DNA from 2 places in the Arthrobacter sp. LFS091 genome. Region 1 is predicted to be linked to the other one. Evidence: riboswitches for the same ligand, from Rfam matches in the RefSeq annotation. Region 1 holds a riboswitch; the other holds the start of a gene.
The links. A riboswitch is a leader RNA that binds a small molecule or an ion and turns the genes downstream of it on or off. The one in region 1 is predicted to bind glycine.
Positions count from the first base shown of each region.

Region 2: linked by a shared signal. The riboswitch ahead of gcvP (aminomethyl-transferring glycine dehydrogenase) and the one ahead of gcvP (aminomethyl-transferring glycine dehydrogenase) in region 1 are both predicted to bind glycine.

Region 1 is NZ_JBFPFP010000008.1:226,788-234,483, reverse strand. Features, by position in the region: gene ACNQOP_RS16585 (MFS transporter) at 1-173, opposite strand, end outside; gene ACNQOP_RS16580 (TetR/AcrR family transcriptional regulator) at 246-785, shown strand; glycine riboswitch at 881-978, shown strand; gene gcvP (aminomethyl-transferring glycine dehydrogenase) at 1,156-4,002, shown strand; gene gcvT (glycine cleavage system aminomethyltransferase GcvT) at 4,016-5,164, shown strand; gene gcvH (glycine cleavage system protein GcvH) at 5,199-5,585, shown strand; gene ACNQOP_RS16560 (L-serine ammonia-lyase) at 5,773-7,173, shown strand; gene ACNQOP_RS16555 (DNA/RNA non-specific endonuclease) at 7,212-7,696, shown strand, end outside.
Region 2 is NZ_JBFPFP010000003.1:319,199-326,894, forward strand. Features, by position in the region: gene ACNQOP_RS07150 (NAD(P)(+) transhydrogenase (Re/Si-specific) subunit beta) at 1-553, shown strand, start outside; gene ACNQOP_RS07155 (hypothetical protein) at 645-899, shown strand; gene ACNQOP_RS07160 (hypothetical protein) at 1,005-1,352, shown strand; gene ACNQOP_RS07165 (alpha/beta fold hydrolase) at 1,510-3,330, opposite strand; gene ACNQOP_RS07170 (TetR/AcrR family transcriptional regulator) at 3,327-3,926, opposite strand; gene mscL (large conductance mechanosensitive channel protein MscL) at 4,049-4,513, opposite strand; gene ACNQOP_RS07180 (D-arabinono-1,4-lactone oxidase) at 4,639-4,758, opposite strand; gene ACNQOP_RS07185 (helix-turn-helix domain-containing protein) at 4,762-5,067, shown strand; glycine riboswitch at 5,142-5,240, shown strand; gene gcvP (aminomethyl-transferring glycine dehydrogenase) at 5,389-7,696, shown strand, end outside.

The sequences.
Region 1 (7,696 bases):
ACATCGAGGGATCGGGCGATCTCGGGCAGGGCAAAGGTGAGCGCGGTGTTGTCGACGGCCACCAGCAGTACCGGGAACATCAGGAGTGCCAGGGCCGTCCAGTCGCGCCACGGTGCAGGGCCCATGACGGGACGAGCTGAACGGGGAGCTTGGGTGGAGGACGGCGAGAACATGTCCTTACTGTACCGTCCAGACGGTATAGTTTCAAATTAATCCTCAGCAAACCTTTAGGGAATGATGTACTCATGCCACGAAAACCAGTTGCCCGGGACGCCGTCCTGGATGCCTACGAAGCCCTCCTTATAGAGGTAGGGGAGCGGGCCGCCACGCTCGATGCAGTTGCCAAGCGTGCGGGCGTCTCGAAGGGCGGTTTGCTGTACCACTTTCCGAACAAGGAGTCGCTGATTAGTGCCCTCCTGGAACGCCTGGACCAACTGGCAGTACAGGACATTGAGCAGATGAGGGCCGCGCCGGACGGCGCCGCTGCCTACTTCATCCGGACGTCGTTGTGGGCCGGGACGCCGATGGACCGCGCTTTCGTCGCTGCTACGCGGCTGGCTGAGGTTGCCCACGAAGAAACGCGCCGCAGGTTTGCCGGAATCCAAAAGCAGTGGCTTGATGTCCTGGCCAAGGATGTCGGACCCGAGGTAGCGAAGGCCGTTAGCTACATGGGCGACGGACTGTATTTCAACGCAATGTTCGAGGGCGGCCAGGAGGCCGGCGACGACGGCCGGGAAGCCGACGTCAAAATCCTGCTCGGAGTGCTGGAGCGGCTGCGGAAGTAGCGCATCATCCCATTTGCGGCGACGCGCCACACGTAGGACAATTAACCCTTGTGGCCTGCCTGAATTCGGGCCGCGTTATAACTGAACATTGCCTATGATCTGCGGCGGGAGAGTCCTGCAAGCACGTGATGCAGGCGCCGTAGGAGCAAACCCTCCCCAGGAATCTCTCAGGCCCACGCACCGCCGCGGCAAGGCAACTCTGGAAAGCAGCAGGCGCTCTGACCACCGAAGGGTGAAAGAGCGCTGTGCTCACCGACGGTGCAAGCGATGTTGTTCCAACAACGCGGAAACTCTCAGGTCCAATACAGAGCGGGGAGGAACCCAGCCACTGTGGCGTACCCAAACGCCGCCCAAGTAATGGAGTTCCTTCGTGACGGTTAGTTCTGCCTCCACCACCTTTGTTGATCGGCATATTGGCGCCCGCCGCCAGGCCGACATTGAGACCATGCTCAAGTCCGTGGGCTACGACACCGTTGACGCGTTGGTCGACACCGCCGTCCCCAACGACATCCGCCAGGACGTCGCCCTCACCCTGCAGAACGCCCTGAGCGAAGTCGAAGTCCTTGCCGAGCTCCGCAAGCTCGCCTCCAAGAACAAGACCGCCGTGCAAATGATCGGCCAGGGCTACTACGACACCGTCACGCCGCCGGTGATCCGCCGCAACATCCTCGAGTCCCCGGCCTGGTACACCGCCTACACCCCGTACCAGCCGGAAATCTCCCAGGGCCGCCTCGAAGCGCTCCTCAACTTCCAGACCATGGTCCAGGACCTGGTGGGCCTGCCCATCGCCAACGCTTCCCTCCTGGATGAAGCAACGGCTGTGGCCGAAGCCGTGCTGATGATGCGCCGCGCCAACAAGAACAAGTCCGCCCAGGACGGCAAGACTGTCCTCGACGCCGACTGCCTGCCGCAGACCATTGCGATCGTGAAGGGCCGCGCGGAAGCGCTCGGCTTCGAAGTTGAGGTAGCCGACCTGAGCGCCGGTCTTCCGGAAGGTGCCATCAACGGCGTCGTCCTCCAGCAGCCCGGCGTTTCCGGCCGCGTGTTCGATCACTCCGCCGTCATTGCTGAAGCCAAAGAGCGCGGCGCGCTGGTCACGGTCGCCGCCGACCTCCTGTCCCTCACGCTCATCACCCCTCCGGGCGAGCAGGGCGCCGACATCGCTGTCGGTTCCGCCCAGCGCCTGGGCGTGCCGCTGTTCTTCGGCGGCCCGCACGCCGCGTACATGGCCGTCCAGAAGGGCCTGGAGCGCTCCATGCCCGGCCGCCTGGTAGGCGTTTCCAAGGACGACGCCGGTGTCCCCGCCTACCGCTTGGCGCTGCAGACCCGCGAGCAGCACATCCGCCGCGAGAAGGCTACGTCCAACATCTGTACAGCCCAGGCACTCCTGGCGATTGTGGCCTCCATGTACGCGGTTTACCACGGCCCCGAGGGACTGAAGGCAATCGCGGAGACCGCCCACGACCACGCCCGGACCCTGGCCGCATCCCTGAAGGCTGCCGGCGTCGAGGTCCTCCACGGCTCGTTCTTCGACACCATCACGGTCCACGTCCCGGGCAAGGCCGCCGAGCTGGTGGCCGCAGCTGAAGCCAAGGGCATCAACCTGCGCGGCGTCGACGCCGACACGGTTGGCATCTCAGTGGATGAAACAACAACGACGGCGATTGTCGCCGACGTCGCAAGCGTCTTCGGCGCTTCGGTAACTGAAGCCGTTAAAGGCTTCGCGCTGGAATCCTCCGTTGAGCGCACCAGCGACTTCATGCAGCACCCGGTGTTCAACACCCACCGCTCCGAAACCCAGCTCCTGCGTTACATCCGCAAGCTGTCCGACCGGGACCTCGCGCTGGACCGCACCATGATCCCGCTGGGTTCGTGCACCATGAAGCTCAACGCCACGGCTGAAATGGAAGCTATCTCCTGGCCGGAGTTCGCTTCCATCCACCCGTTCGCGCCGGACTCCCAGACCGAAGGCTGGCGTGAGCTCATCACCGACCTCGAGGCACAGCTGACCGAGATCACCGGCTACGACCAGGTCTCCATCCAGCCGAACGCCGGTTCCCAGGGTGAACTCGCCGGGCTCCTCGCGATCCGCGGCTACCACCACTCCAACGGTGACGAGCAGCGCAACGTCTGCCTCATCCCGGCTTCCGCCCACGGCACCAACGCTGCCTCTGCCGTCCTGGCGGGCATGAAGGTGGTGGTCGTTGCCACCGCGCCGGATGGCACCATCGACCACGTGGACCTCAAGGCCAAGATCGAGGCCAACCGCGACGCCCTCTCGGCAATCATGATCACCTACCCGTCCACGCACGGTGTCTACGATGCCGACGTCCGCGAAGTCTGCGACGCCATCCACGAAGCCGGCGGGCAGGTCTACATCGACGGTGCCAACCTCAACGCCCTTGTTGGCCTTGCCCAGCCCGGCAAGTTCGGTGGCGATGTCTCGCACCTGAACCTGCACAAGACCTTCTGCATCCCGCACGGCGGTGGCGGTCCCGGCGTTGGTCCGGTTGCTGCCAAGGCACATCTGGCACCGTTCATGCCGGGCGATGCGGCTTCCTGGACCGAAGGCAACGACGTTCCGATTTCCGCATCCCGCTTTGGTTCCGCCGGTGTGCTGCCGATCTCCTGGGCATATGTGAAGCTCATGGGTGGCCAGGGCCTCACCGAAGCAACCAAGTCCGCGCTGCTCGCTGCGAACTACATCGCGTCCCGCCTCAACGACCACTTCCCGGTGCTCTACACCGGCGAAGGTGGACTCGTGGCACACGAGTGCATCCTGGACCTGCGGGAACTGACGGCCAAGACCGGCGTCACCGCTGAAGATGTGGCCAAGCGCCTCATTGACTTCGGCTTCCACGCCCCCACGCTCGCCTTCCCGGTTGCAGGGACCTTGATGGTGGAGCCCACCGAGTCCGAAGACCTCGTGGAGATCGATCGCTTCATCGAAGCCATGATCACCATCCGCAAGGAAATCGACCAGGTCGCTGCCGGTGACTTCTCCGTGCAGGACTCCCCGCTTCGCCGCGCGCCCCACACGGCAGCCGCCGTCGTAAGTTCCGACTGGGACCGCGCCTACCCGCGTGAGCAGGCTGCCTTCCCGGTCCACCACCTGAAGCAGGACAAGTACTTCCCGCCCGTTGGCCGCATCGACGGCGCAGCCGGAGACCGCAACCTGGTCTGCTCCTGCCCGCCCATCGAAGACTTCGAGAACTAGGGGGTTCCGGAAAATGACTGAGAACTACACGGCCCTCTACGAAGAGCACAAGAAACTCGGCGCCTCCTTCACCGACTTCGGTGGCTGGCAAATGCCGCTCAAGTACTCCTCGGAGCTGGCTGAGCACCACGCCGTCCGCAAATCCGCAGGCCTGTTCGACCTCTCCCACATGGGCGAAGTCTGGGTCACCGGGCCGGAAGCTGCTGCGTTCCTGGACTACGCCCTGGTAGGCAAAATCTCCGCCATGGCCGACGGCAAGGCCAAGTACTCGCTGATCTGCCAGGAAGACGGCGGCATCATCGATGACCTCATCACCTACCGTCGCCCCTCACCCGAAGAAGGTGAGGACAAGTTCCTCGTAGTCCCCAACGCGGGCAACGCGAAGGTAGTGGCTGACGCCCTTGCCGAACGGGCCGCCGGATTCGACGTTGTGGTTCAGGACGCCTCCGCCGAGACCTCACTCATCGCCGTCCAGGGTCCCCTTGCGGAATCGATCCTGCTGCGGCTCGTGCCTGCCGAGCAGCACTCCCTGGTCACGGAACTGAAGTATTACGCCGCCGTCGAGGTCACGTTCCTGGTAGCCGGCAGCGGCCAGGACCTGCTCCTGGCCCGCACCGGCTACACGGGCGAGGACGGCTTCGAGATCTTCGTGCCCAATGAATCCGCCGCAGCCCTGTGGCAGGCCATTGCCGCAGTCGCGGATGACGGCGAGCTCATCCCCGCCGGCCTCGCATCCCGCGACTCCCTCCGGCTCGAAGCGGGCATGCCCCTCTACGGCAACGAACTTTCCCGTGAGGGCAACCCCTTCGCCGCAGGACTTGGGCCCGTGGTTGCGCTGTCCAAGGAAGGCGACTTCGTGGGCAAGGAAGCCCTGGCTGCCCTGAAGGCGGACGGGGCCGGGTCCACCACCGGCCGCAAGCTCGTTGGCCTCAAGGGCCTGGGGCGCCGCGCCGGACGCAGCCACTACCCGGTCCTGAAGGACGGAGCGGTTGTTGGCGAAGTGACCTCCGGCCAGCCCAGCCCGACGCTCGGCTACCCGGTAGCGTTGGCGTATGTCGACGTCGAGTTTGCCGAGGTTGGAACCGCCCTGGACATCGACCTTCGCGGCAAGGCCGAGCCTTTCGAGGTCGTTGCCTTGCCGTTCTACAAGCGCCAAAAGTAGCCAGTTTTTCATTCACCACACGTTAGGAAACAGAATGCCCAAAGTAGCGCCCGAACTTCAGTACTCCGACGAACACGAGTGGGTTTCCCGCGGCGAAGGGAACTCGGTGTCTGTTGGTATCTCCGAGGTTGCCACCGACGCCCTGGGCGACATTGTCTACGTTGACCTTCCGGAGGTCGGTTCCACTGTGACCGCAGGCGAAACCTGTGGCGAAGTTGAGTCCACCAAGTCGGTCTCGGACCTGTACTCGCCCGTCACCGGCGAGGTCACCGAAATCAACGACGCCGTTGTTTCCGACCCCGCACTGATCAACAACGATCCCTACGGTGCAGGCTGGCTGTTCAAGGTGGCCGCCGAGGCCGACGGTCCGCTGCTTTCCGCCGAGGAATACGCCTCCAAGAATGGCGGAGACCTGTCCTAGGTATCCCGCCGCGCGAGCTCCATGGGCGTAGCGTGGTAACCAGTAACTGAAAAATTGCGACGCCGGGTTGCCGCCTTTGGGGGCCATCCGGCGTCGTGCTTCGGTTGACTTCCGCCACAAGCGGGAGCGGCCATCCGGCAGGACCATCTGCCGGGACATCTCAAGTTTTTATGAAGGAATCACGGCTATGGCTGTTGGTGTTTTCGATCTGTTCTCTGTAGGCATTGGTCCGTCGAGTTCGCATACGGTGGGCCCGATGCGTGCCGGGGCGGTGTTCGCTTCTGAGTTGAAGGACGCTGGCGTCCTTGATTCGGTGGCGTCGTTGCGGGTGGACCTGTATGGGTCGTTGGCGGCGACCGGTCGTGGGCATGGGACGTTCACTGCGACCCTGTTGGGGCTTGAGGGTTTTGAGCCGGAGTTGATCCTTCCCGATGAGGTGGAGGCACGGTTGGCGTCGATTGCGGAGACGGGGAAGCTCAACCTGGCTGGTGAGGTTCTGTTGCCGTATGCGGTGGAGGACATGGTTTTGCATCCGTTGACGGTGTTGCCGCGGCATACGAATGGGATGAAGTTTGCTGTCTCCGATGCCGGGGGCAATGTGCTGAAGGAAGCGACGTTCTTTTCGGTCGGTGGTGGGTTCATTGTCCGGGAGGGTGAGGAGTCCGCGGCGCAGGCGGAGTTGGAGGAGTCCAAGAAGGAGTTGCCGTTGCCGTTCCGGACGGCGGCGGAGTTGTTGGGCCGGTGCGCGTCCAAGGGTTTGGGGATCAGCGACATCATGTTCATCAATGAGCGGGCGTCCCGGTCGGAGGAGGAGATCCGGGAGGGTCTGCTGCATATTTGGGCTGTGATGGAGGCTTGTGTTGAAACCAGCTTGCAGCGTGAGGGTGTGTTGCCGGGTGGGTTGAAAGTCCGTCGTCGTGCGCCGGATTGGTTGGAGCGGCTCCTGAAGGAGGACAAGGACCGGAACGATCCGAAGTACTGGCAGGAGTGGGTGAACCTGATCGCGTTGGCGGTCAATGAGGAGAACGCCTCCGGTGGGCGGGTGGTCACGGCTCCGACCAATGGTGCTGCGGGGATCATTCCGGCGGTGTTGTATTACGCGTTGAATTACGCCCCGGGCATGGATAAAGCGACCCAGGCTGATAAGGACGATGTGGTGGTGAAGTTCCTGCTCGCTGCCGGTGCGGTGGGTGTGTTGTACAAGGAGCAGGCGTCTATTTCGGGTGCTGAGGTGGGTTGTCAGGGTGAGGTCGGGTCGGCGTCGTCGATGGCTGCTGCGGGTTTGGCTGAGGTGATGGGTGGTTCCCCGGGTCAGGTGGAGAACGCGGCGGAGATCGCGATGGAACATAACCTGGGGCTGACGTGTGATCCGATCGGCGGGTTGGTGCAGATCCCGTGTATCGAGCGGAACGCGATCGCTGCGGCGAAGGCGATCAACGCGGCGAAGATGGCGTTGTGGGGTGACGGGACGCACCGGGTCTCGTTGGACGAGGTGATCGTGACCATGCGTGAAACGGGCAAGGACATGTCCCACAAATACAAAGAAACAGCGATGGGCGGCCTCGCCGTCAACGTCGTCGAATGCTGAGTCTGTTTACTGTCGGTGCCTAGTGCCATGCTGTATCCATGAGCGGGGGATACGACAGGGATTTTTTGCGGGCACGCCTTGAGCTGCCCAGTCCGTCGGCGACGACGACTCTTTTGGACTACATCCACTTCTCCGTGCGTTTCCGGGTTTCCCGGAAGCTCGCGGCGATCGTGGGGGTCAATATCAACGGCAAGGAGCTGAACCCGCTGGCCCGTGAAGGTACCTGGCATTTCGATGACCGGATTCCCCGGGAGCAGCAGGCCGGTCCGGACGTCTACAAGAACAACGCGTTTGACCGCGGGCATCTGGTGCGGCGTCTGGACCCGGTGTGGGGAGATCCTGCCACCGCCAAAAAGGCCAACCAGGACACCTTCGTGTTCACCAATGCTGCGCCGCAGGTTGATGACTTCAACCAAGGCAAGGAACTGTGGGTGGGGCTGGAGGACCATGTCCTGGAACACGCTGATGCCTACGATGCCAAGCTCAGCGTCTTCACGGGGCCGGTTCTTCTCGACGACGACCC
Region 2 (7,696 bases), on a different contig from region 1:
TTCAACGACAGTGAGCGAACGGCCGGTCCGCTCCTCGAGCGCGGAGGACATCGCAGTGCTGCTCGGCTACGCGCAGCGTGTGATCATCGTTCCGGGGTACGGACTCGCCGTCGCCCAGGGGCAGCACACCGCGGCGGAACTTGCCTTGGCTTTGGAGGCCCGGGGGATTGACGTGGACTTCGCCATCCACCCTGTTGCGGGACGCATGCCCGGGCATATGAATGTGCTCCTCGCCGAGGCTAACGTTCCCTACGAGTCGCTGAAGGAAATGTCGGACATCAACTCTGAGTTCAAAACCACGGACGTCGCATTGGTGGTGGGTGCCAACGACGTCGTGAACCCCGCGGCCAAGACCACGTCGGGCTCGCCCATCTACGGAATGCCAATCCTGGAAGTGGCCGACGCCCGGCAGGTGGTGTTCCTGAAACGCTCCATGAGGCCGGGGTTCGCCGGCGTCGAAAATGAGTTGCTCTATGAACCGCAGACCACGTTGCTGTTCGGGGACGCGAAAGACTCGCTGACCAAGGTGTTGGGCGCCGTAAAAGCACTCTGATGAATGCGGACAGCATAACCGCGTCATTTATGCGCCGTTGATGGCACACGTCATGTACAGGAACTGTGTACACCAGGCTAGGAGTCATCGAGTGAAAGACCGTGGGAACGAATCGTTGTTTGGATCACGCCTCGAAACAGCGCGGGGAAAGCGGGTGTCCAACTGGAAACTGCTGGTGGGCCAGGCCGTCCAGATCTGGCGTGGGAACGAGATCGTTGACCAGGGCCAGGTGGAAGCCGTCACTGCTGACGGCAGCGTCCTGTGGCTGACCCAACGGGGAGCGATCGGACGCCGGATGGTCACGAAGGAGCGGGGCGCGGGCCTCTGGGTCCAGCTCATGAACTGACCCCAGAGGCTCGCCCTGTGCGCTCGCCGTCGGGTATTCCGGGCCGTCCGTCCGCGCCCTAAGCTGGGGCGTACCAGCCCAAAGCCTTAACTGAGAGGTTGCGACATGACCGTGAAGCTCAACAAGAAGGCCTTCGAGCACGCCAAGGCCCTGATCCGTGATGGCAAGGTGGCTAAGGACACCCGGGACGACTGGAGTGAGCATGCCCCCTCAACCAAGGACGAGAATGCGTTCCTGGATAAGCATGGCCATGCCGAGTACTCCAAGTGGTTCCTCGGCGTCGACGACGAACACCCGGATGACCAAAAGGGCCACTACAAGTTCCCCATCGGAGACTTCACAAAGATCCACCGCTGCGGTGTCATCGCCGCTGAAAGCCGCGCCGGCCAGAACGATTACGATGACATCCGCGATGCCCTGGGGAAGTTGCTGGACCGGATCGACAAGGACTAGCCGGCAAGCAACCTGCCCCATGCGGGGTCAAGCAGCGGCGCGCCGGCCAGCCTCAGGGCGTGCCAGAGGGTGACCGCCACGGAATCGAGAACGGGTACTCCGGTGCGGGCCTCCACCTCCGCCGTGATGTTTGCGCCGTAGAGGTTGCCGACCGTCGTTAGCAGCTGTAGCTGCGGGTGCCCTGCTCGCGCGAGTGATTCTTGAGGAGGCTGGCGAGAGCGTCGCCGTGGGTCAACTGCGGGTGGTGCCCGGCGCCCGGCACCACAATCAGCTCGACGTTGGGAAGGGACTTGAGCTGCCCGCCCGCATCGGCGGCGAGCGGGTCCTCGCTTCCCGTGATGATCCGGACCTGGCCGCTGAACCGCCCCAGGGCGCCCTGGAGTTCGCTGCGCCACTGCTTGGATCCCGTCAGGGCGAGATGCTGGGCCACCCTCGTGGCACTGCTTCGCTTGAGGTCGGCCACGCTGGATCGGAGGGCATCCGTGCTCGCATCCGTGCCGGTCAGTTGCTGTGACAACCTTGCCGGTCCGACACGTCGCAGGTAGGAGCTGACCAGCGGCCGAAACCTGGACAACGCGGGTGTCGCCGGCTGGAGGAAGAATGGCGCGATCAACGTAAGGGACGTGACCTTCGCGGGCACCCGGTCTGCTGCGAGCACTGCTGCAGCGGCCCCGATCGAATGGCCGATAAGGTCGACAGGTTCCCCCTCCAGCAGGGCGGGCAGCCACCCTTCCCAGTCCTGAACGCCCGCTCCTCCGCTGAGTCCGAGGCCGGGGAGGTCCACGACGCGCGCCCCGATATCAGCCGCCACTCCAGCCCACGTGTCTGCGTTGACCGGCAGGCCGGGAAGGACCAGCCTGTTGGACCCGGCGACGCCCAGTTCGAATGTCCGTATGCCGCCGACGTCCACAAGCCGACGGTCCTCGGCCATGATGGCCCCGAACCGACGCGCGGCCAGGTAATCGGCCCACCGTTCCAAGGACAGCAGCACGTCCGGCATCCGGATTCCGTGTTTGTCGGCGAACTCGATTGCTGACTGCGTTGGATAGCGGTCGGAGGACATGAAGGTAAGCGTCTCGGGATCTGCCTTGGTGATCCGCTCGGGGAGCCGCCTGATGACCCCAACCGGCAGCCTTAGCCGTGGGACCTTCGCGCCAAGATGCCGGCCGACATGCGTGAGCAGGTCCGCCAGTGGCGGGGTGGCGTCGTCGAGAATCCAATAGGCCTTGCCCGCAGCAGCCGAGTCGACCGCGGCAGCCGTCATGAAAGCCGCAAGATAGTCGACCGTAACGACCGGGAGGAACGTCGTTTCGTCTCCTGGCAACGCCGCAACGCTGCCTTCCCAGATCTGTTCGATAGTGGTGGGCAGCCCGATGAGCTGGTCGGATTCCCCGGTCAGGCTGTCGCCGATCAGGCTGGACGGATTGACGATTGTCCAGGGGATTCTGCGTTCCATGGCCAGGGCCTGGAAGATCGCGTCGGATTCCACCTTTGAGGCTTCGTAGGCACCAAGTTCCTCGTAGGCCGCAGCGCGGTAATCCTCTGACCATGGAATGGTGGTTGGGTCCTGTCCGCCGACGCGGTATCCCGACACATGGACGACGCGCTGCAGTTTGGGGAGATCCGTGGCGAAGTCCATCAGCTTCTCGACGATGCCGACGTTCGCGCTGCGTGCCTCGTGGGCGGTCATTCCGAACCGGTAGGTCCCGGCGCAGTTGTGGATCTCGGTGATGTCCGGGAATGCCGAGGGGCCTCCAGTGACGATCCCGGGGGACTCGAAATCGACGATCGTCGTGTTGATGCTCCGTGCCAGGCCGTGCTCCCGCACCCATCGCTCGACACGGGCGCCGGACTCGGCGGTCCGTACAGCCGCCGTGACGTTCGCGCCAGCTTGGGCCAGGGCCAGGACGAGATGCCTGCCAACCAATCCCGAGGCCCCGAAGACCAGGGCGTGGCGGGGGCCTTTAGGTGTTGTCATCGGGTCCTCCCAGTGGTCTCGAGGCGCTGGTTGATGAGCTCTGCCACGACATCAGCGGCCGAAGCCAGGGGTTGGGTGTCCTGCATGGCGCGGGAGACGATCACCGCGCCCTCGATTGTCGACACAATGACCGTCGCCAAGGACCGCGCCTCCTTTGCGTCAATGCCGCTTGCTTCGAGCAGTGCCGACGTGGGTACGATCCACGACTCGAAGGCAGTGGCACATGCCTGCCGCAGCCGCTCGCTCTCAGCGCCCATCTCCAAGGTGACGACGGAGACAGGGCAGCCCAGTTGGAAGTTGCCCTCGCTGACGATCGTCGCCAAAGCCTCAATGGCGGCGCGGGCAGCTTCAGCCGGGCCGCCCGCGGAAGATGCCGCCTCCGCGATCAGGGCCTGGAATTGCGTCGCGGCGAGGTCGACCGCTGCGACTCCCAGGTCCTCCTTCCCGCCGGGGAAATGGAAGTAGACAGACCCCTTGGGTGCGGCGGCATGTTCGATCACAGCGTTCAGGCCTGTGCCGCTGTAGCCGCTGGTCTGGATGAGCTGCAGCATGGACTCTGTAAGCCGTGCCTTCGTCAGGTTTCCTTTGATAGCCACAGGGAAATAATAGACCGGTCTATATATTTTTGTAAATCCGCGCAAGCCCAACGCAAAAACCCGGCCCCTCGTGTGAGGGAGCCGGGTTTTGGGCGGAGCTACTTGTAAAGGCTGTGCTGGCCCTAACGGACGGGGTCGGAGCCGGGCCCTGGGTTGGGCGCGGAAGCGGTACCTGCGTTGCGGGCCGCGGCTGCGTCCTTGAGGAGGTCACGGATTTCGGCGAGGAGCGCCGTATCGGCGGGGAGCGGCTCTTCCTCGGGTTCCTCGGTGGAGAGGCGGTCCTTGACCAGGGAGTTGATCTTGTTCATGGGCGCCACGAAGATGAAGTAGACCACGGCAGCCGTGATCACAAAGGTGATCAGGGCGGTCAGGACGGCCCCGAAATCGACGAACGTGGCGGGGTTGTTTTCCCAGATCTTGAAGCCCAGGCCCTCGGCGTTCATGCCACCGGCAGCGGCGATGACCGGGTTGATGATGTGGTTGGTGAAGGCCCCGACGAGGGCGGTGAAAGCACTGCCGATAACCACGGCGATGGCCAGTTCGATCACGTTGCCGCGAAGGATGAAGTCTTTGAAACCCTTAAACATGGAGTGTCCTCAGCTTGGGTGGGGATGTCTGCCTCAGCAGTGAACAAACTACCATCCCCATGTTTCAACCCGGTGTAACGGGGTAGGGGAGTGCATCACGCCTGCTCCCCTACCCCGTGATGTGCTCAGCCGAACAGGGACCGGGTGTGGTCGTTCAGGAACATTCCGCGGGGATCGAATTCGCGGCGGACCTGGAGGAAAGTGTCCAGTTCCGGGTAGAGGCGTTCCAGGCGGCTGCGGGTCATGAAGTGGATCTTCCCCCAGTGCGCCCGGGGCTCGAATTCCTGGAGCACGCGGCGTTGGTGCGGCGCCTGCTGGGTCCGATTTTCGACTATGAGCAGAGCCAGGACGGTGATCTGACCCGGACTCTGAGGACATATTTGGATTCTCAACGTTCCTGGCAAAAGACGGCTGCGGCGCTGTTCGCGCACCGGCAAACCATCATCTACCGGATCCGGAAAATCGGTGAGTTGACGGGGCTGGACATGGGCGAAACGTCCACGGTTGCGCAGTTGTGGTTCGCACTGCAGATCCACGAAGCGATGCATCAGTAGCCACAGCTTGCTTGCGCTTTTTCAAAACAACCCGCTATGGTGTGAAGCGTGTCACTCACGTGATGCAACGCTTTTGATCTGCGGCGGGAGAGTCCTGCCGGTACATCCAGTCAGGCGCCGTAGGAGCAAATCCTCCCCAGGAATCTCTCAGGCCCATGTACCGCCGCGGTTAGGCAACTCTGGAAAGCAGTCCGGGAAACCGGGCTCACCGACGGTGCAAGCAGGCAACCATTCCTGCGGAATCTCTCAGGTCCAATACAGAGCGGGGAGGAACCCACATCATCGTGGCGCTCAGCAGGCGCCTGAATCATGGAGTTCCTCTTGACTGTTCAATCAACCCCCACCGCGTTCGCGGACCGGCATATCGGCGCCCGCCGCCAGGCCGATGTTGACACCATGCTCAAGGCCATCGGCTATGACTCCGTCGACGGCATGGTGGACATTGCTGTCCCAGATTCCATCCGCCAGGACACTGCGCTGAAGTTGCAGGACGCCCTCACCGAGGTGCAGGTCCTCACTGAGCTGCGCAAGCTGGCTTCCAAGAACAGAACCGCCGTGCAGATGATCGGCCAGGGCTACTACGACACCGTGACCCCGCCCGTCATCCGCCGCAACATCCTCGAATCCCCGGCTTGGTACACGGCCTACACCCCGTACCAGCCGGAAATTTCCCAGGGCCGCCTCGAAGCGCTGCTCAACTTCCAGACCATGGTCCAGGACCTCACGGGACTTCCCGTGGCCAACGCCTCGCTGCTGGACGAAGCTACCGCCGTTGCCGAGGCAGTGCTGCTCATGCGCAGGGCGAACAAGACTGTGAAGGACGGCAAGACCGTCCTGGACGCAGACCTCCTCCCGCAGACCATCGCAATCGTGAAGGGCCGCGCCGAGGCGCTGGGGTTTGAGGTCGAGATAGCGGACCTCTCGGCCGGCCTGCCCGACGGCGACATCAACGGTATTGTCCTGCAGCAGCCTGGCGTTTCGGGCCGCGTTTTCAACCATGCCCCGGTGATCGCCGAAGCCAAGGAACGTGGCGCCTTGGTTACTGTCGCAGCCGACCTGCTGGCGCTCACCCTCATCACGCCCCCGGGCGAGCAAGGTGCCGATGTCGCCGTCGGAACCGCGCAGCGTTTCGGTGTCCCGCTGTTCTTCGGCGGCCCGCACGCCGCGTACATGGCCGTCCGCGACGGCATGGAGCGCACGCTCCCGGGTCGAATCGTCGGCGTCTCCAAGGACAACGCGGGCGTCCCCGCCTACCGCCTGGCCCTCCAGACCCGCGAGCAGCACATCCGCCGCGAAAAGGCCACGTCCAACATCTGTACAGCCCAGGCATTGCTGGCCATCGTGGCCTCGATGTACGCCGTCTACCACGGCCCGGAAGGCCTGAAGTCGATCGCCGAAACCGTTCACGGCCATGCACGAACGCTGGCGACGGCGCTGAAGGCGGCCGGCCGCGAACTCGTGACCGAGTCCTTCTTCGACACCCTCACGGTCCGCGTCCCCGGCAAGGCTGACAAAGTCATCGCCGCCGCCGAAGCCCGCGGCATCAACCTGCGGTTCATCGACGCCGACACCGTGGGCGTCTCGATTGATGAAACCACGACGCCGGAGGTCCTCTCCGCCGTTGCCGTCGCCTTCGGTGCCGGTCCGGTGAAGGACGCGGCGGGCTTCGAGCTGCCCTCGGACGTGGTCCGGACCAGCGATTTCCTGCAGCACCCGGTGTTCAACACGCACCGTTCCGAGACGCAGCTGTTGCGCTATATCCGCAAGCTGTCCGACCGGGACCTCGCTCTGGACCGCACCATGATCCCACTGGGTTCGTGCACCATGAAGCTGAACGCGACCGCTGAGATGGAAGCCATCTCCTGGCCGGAGTTCGCCTCCATCCACCCCTTCGCACCGGACCACCAGACGGCGGGCTGGCGCGAACTCATCGAGGACCTGGAAGCCGACCTCACGGAGATCACTGGCTACCATCAGGTCTCCATTCAGCCGAACGCTGGTTCCCAGGGCGAACTCGCGGGCTTGCTGGCGATCCGCGGCTACCACCTCTCCCGGGGTGACGAGCAGCGCACTGTCTGCCTGATTCCCGCTTCCGCGCACGGCACCAACGCTGCCTCCGCAGTGCTGGCCGGCATGAAGGTGGTTGTGGTGGCGACGGCTGCTGACGGGACCATCGACCACGCGGACCTTACGGCCAAGATCGAAGCCAACAAGGACGTCCTGTCCTGCATCATGATCACCTACCCGTCCACGCACGGTGTCTACGACGCCGACGTCGTTGAGGTGTGCGACGCCGTTCACCAGGCCGGTGGTCAGGTGTACGTCGATGGCGCGAACCTCAATGCCCTGGTTGGCCTTGCCCAGCCCGGCAAGTTCGGCGGCGACGTCTCCCACCTGAACCTGCACAAGACCTTCTGCATCCCGCACGGTGGCGGCGGCCCCGGTGTTGGACCCGTTGCTGCGAAAGCCCACTTGGCCCCGTTCATGCCCGGCGATGCCAACAAGGCCGCCCACGAACCGGGTCATGGCGTGGCGATTTCCGCTTCGCGATACGGATCCGCGGGTGTGCTGCCGATCTCCTGGGCTTACGTGAAGCTCATGGGCGGGCAGGGCCTCACTGAAGCCACCA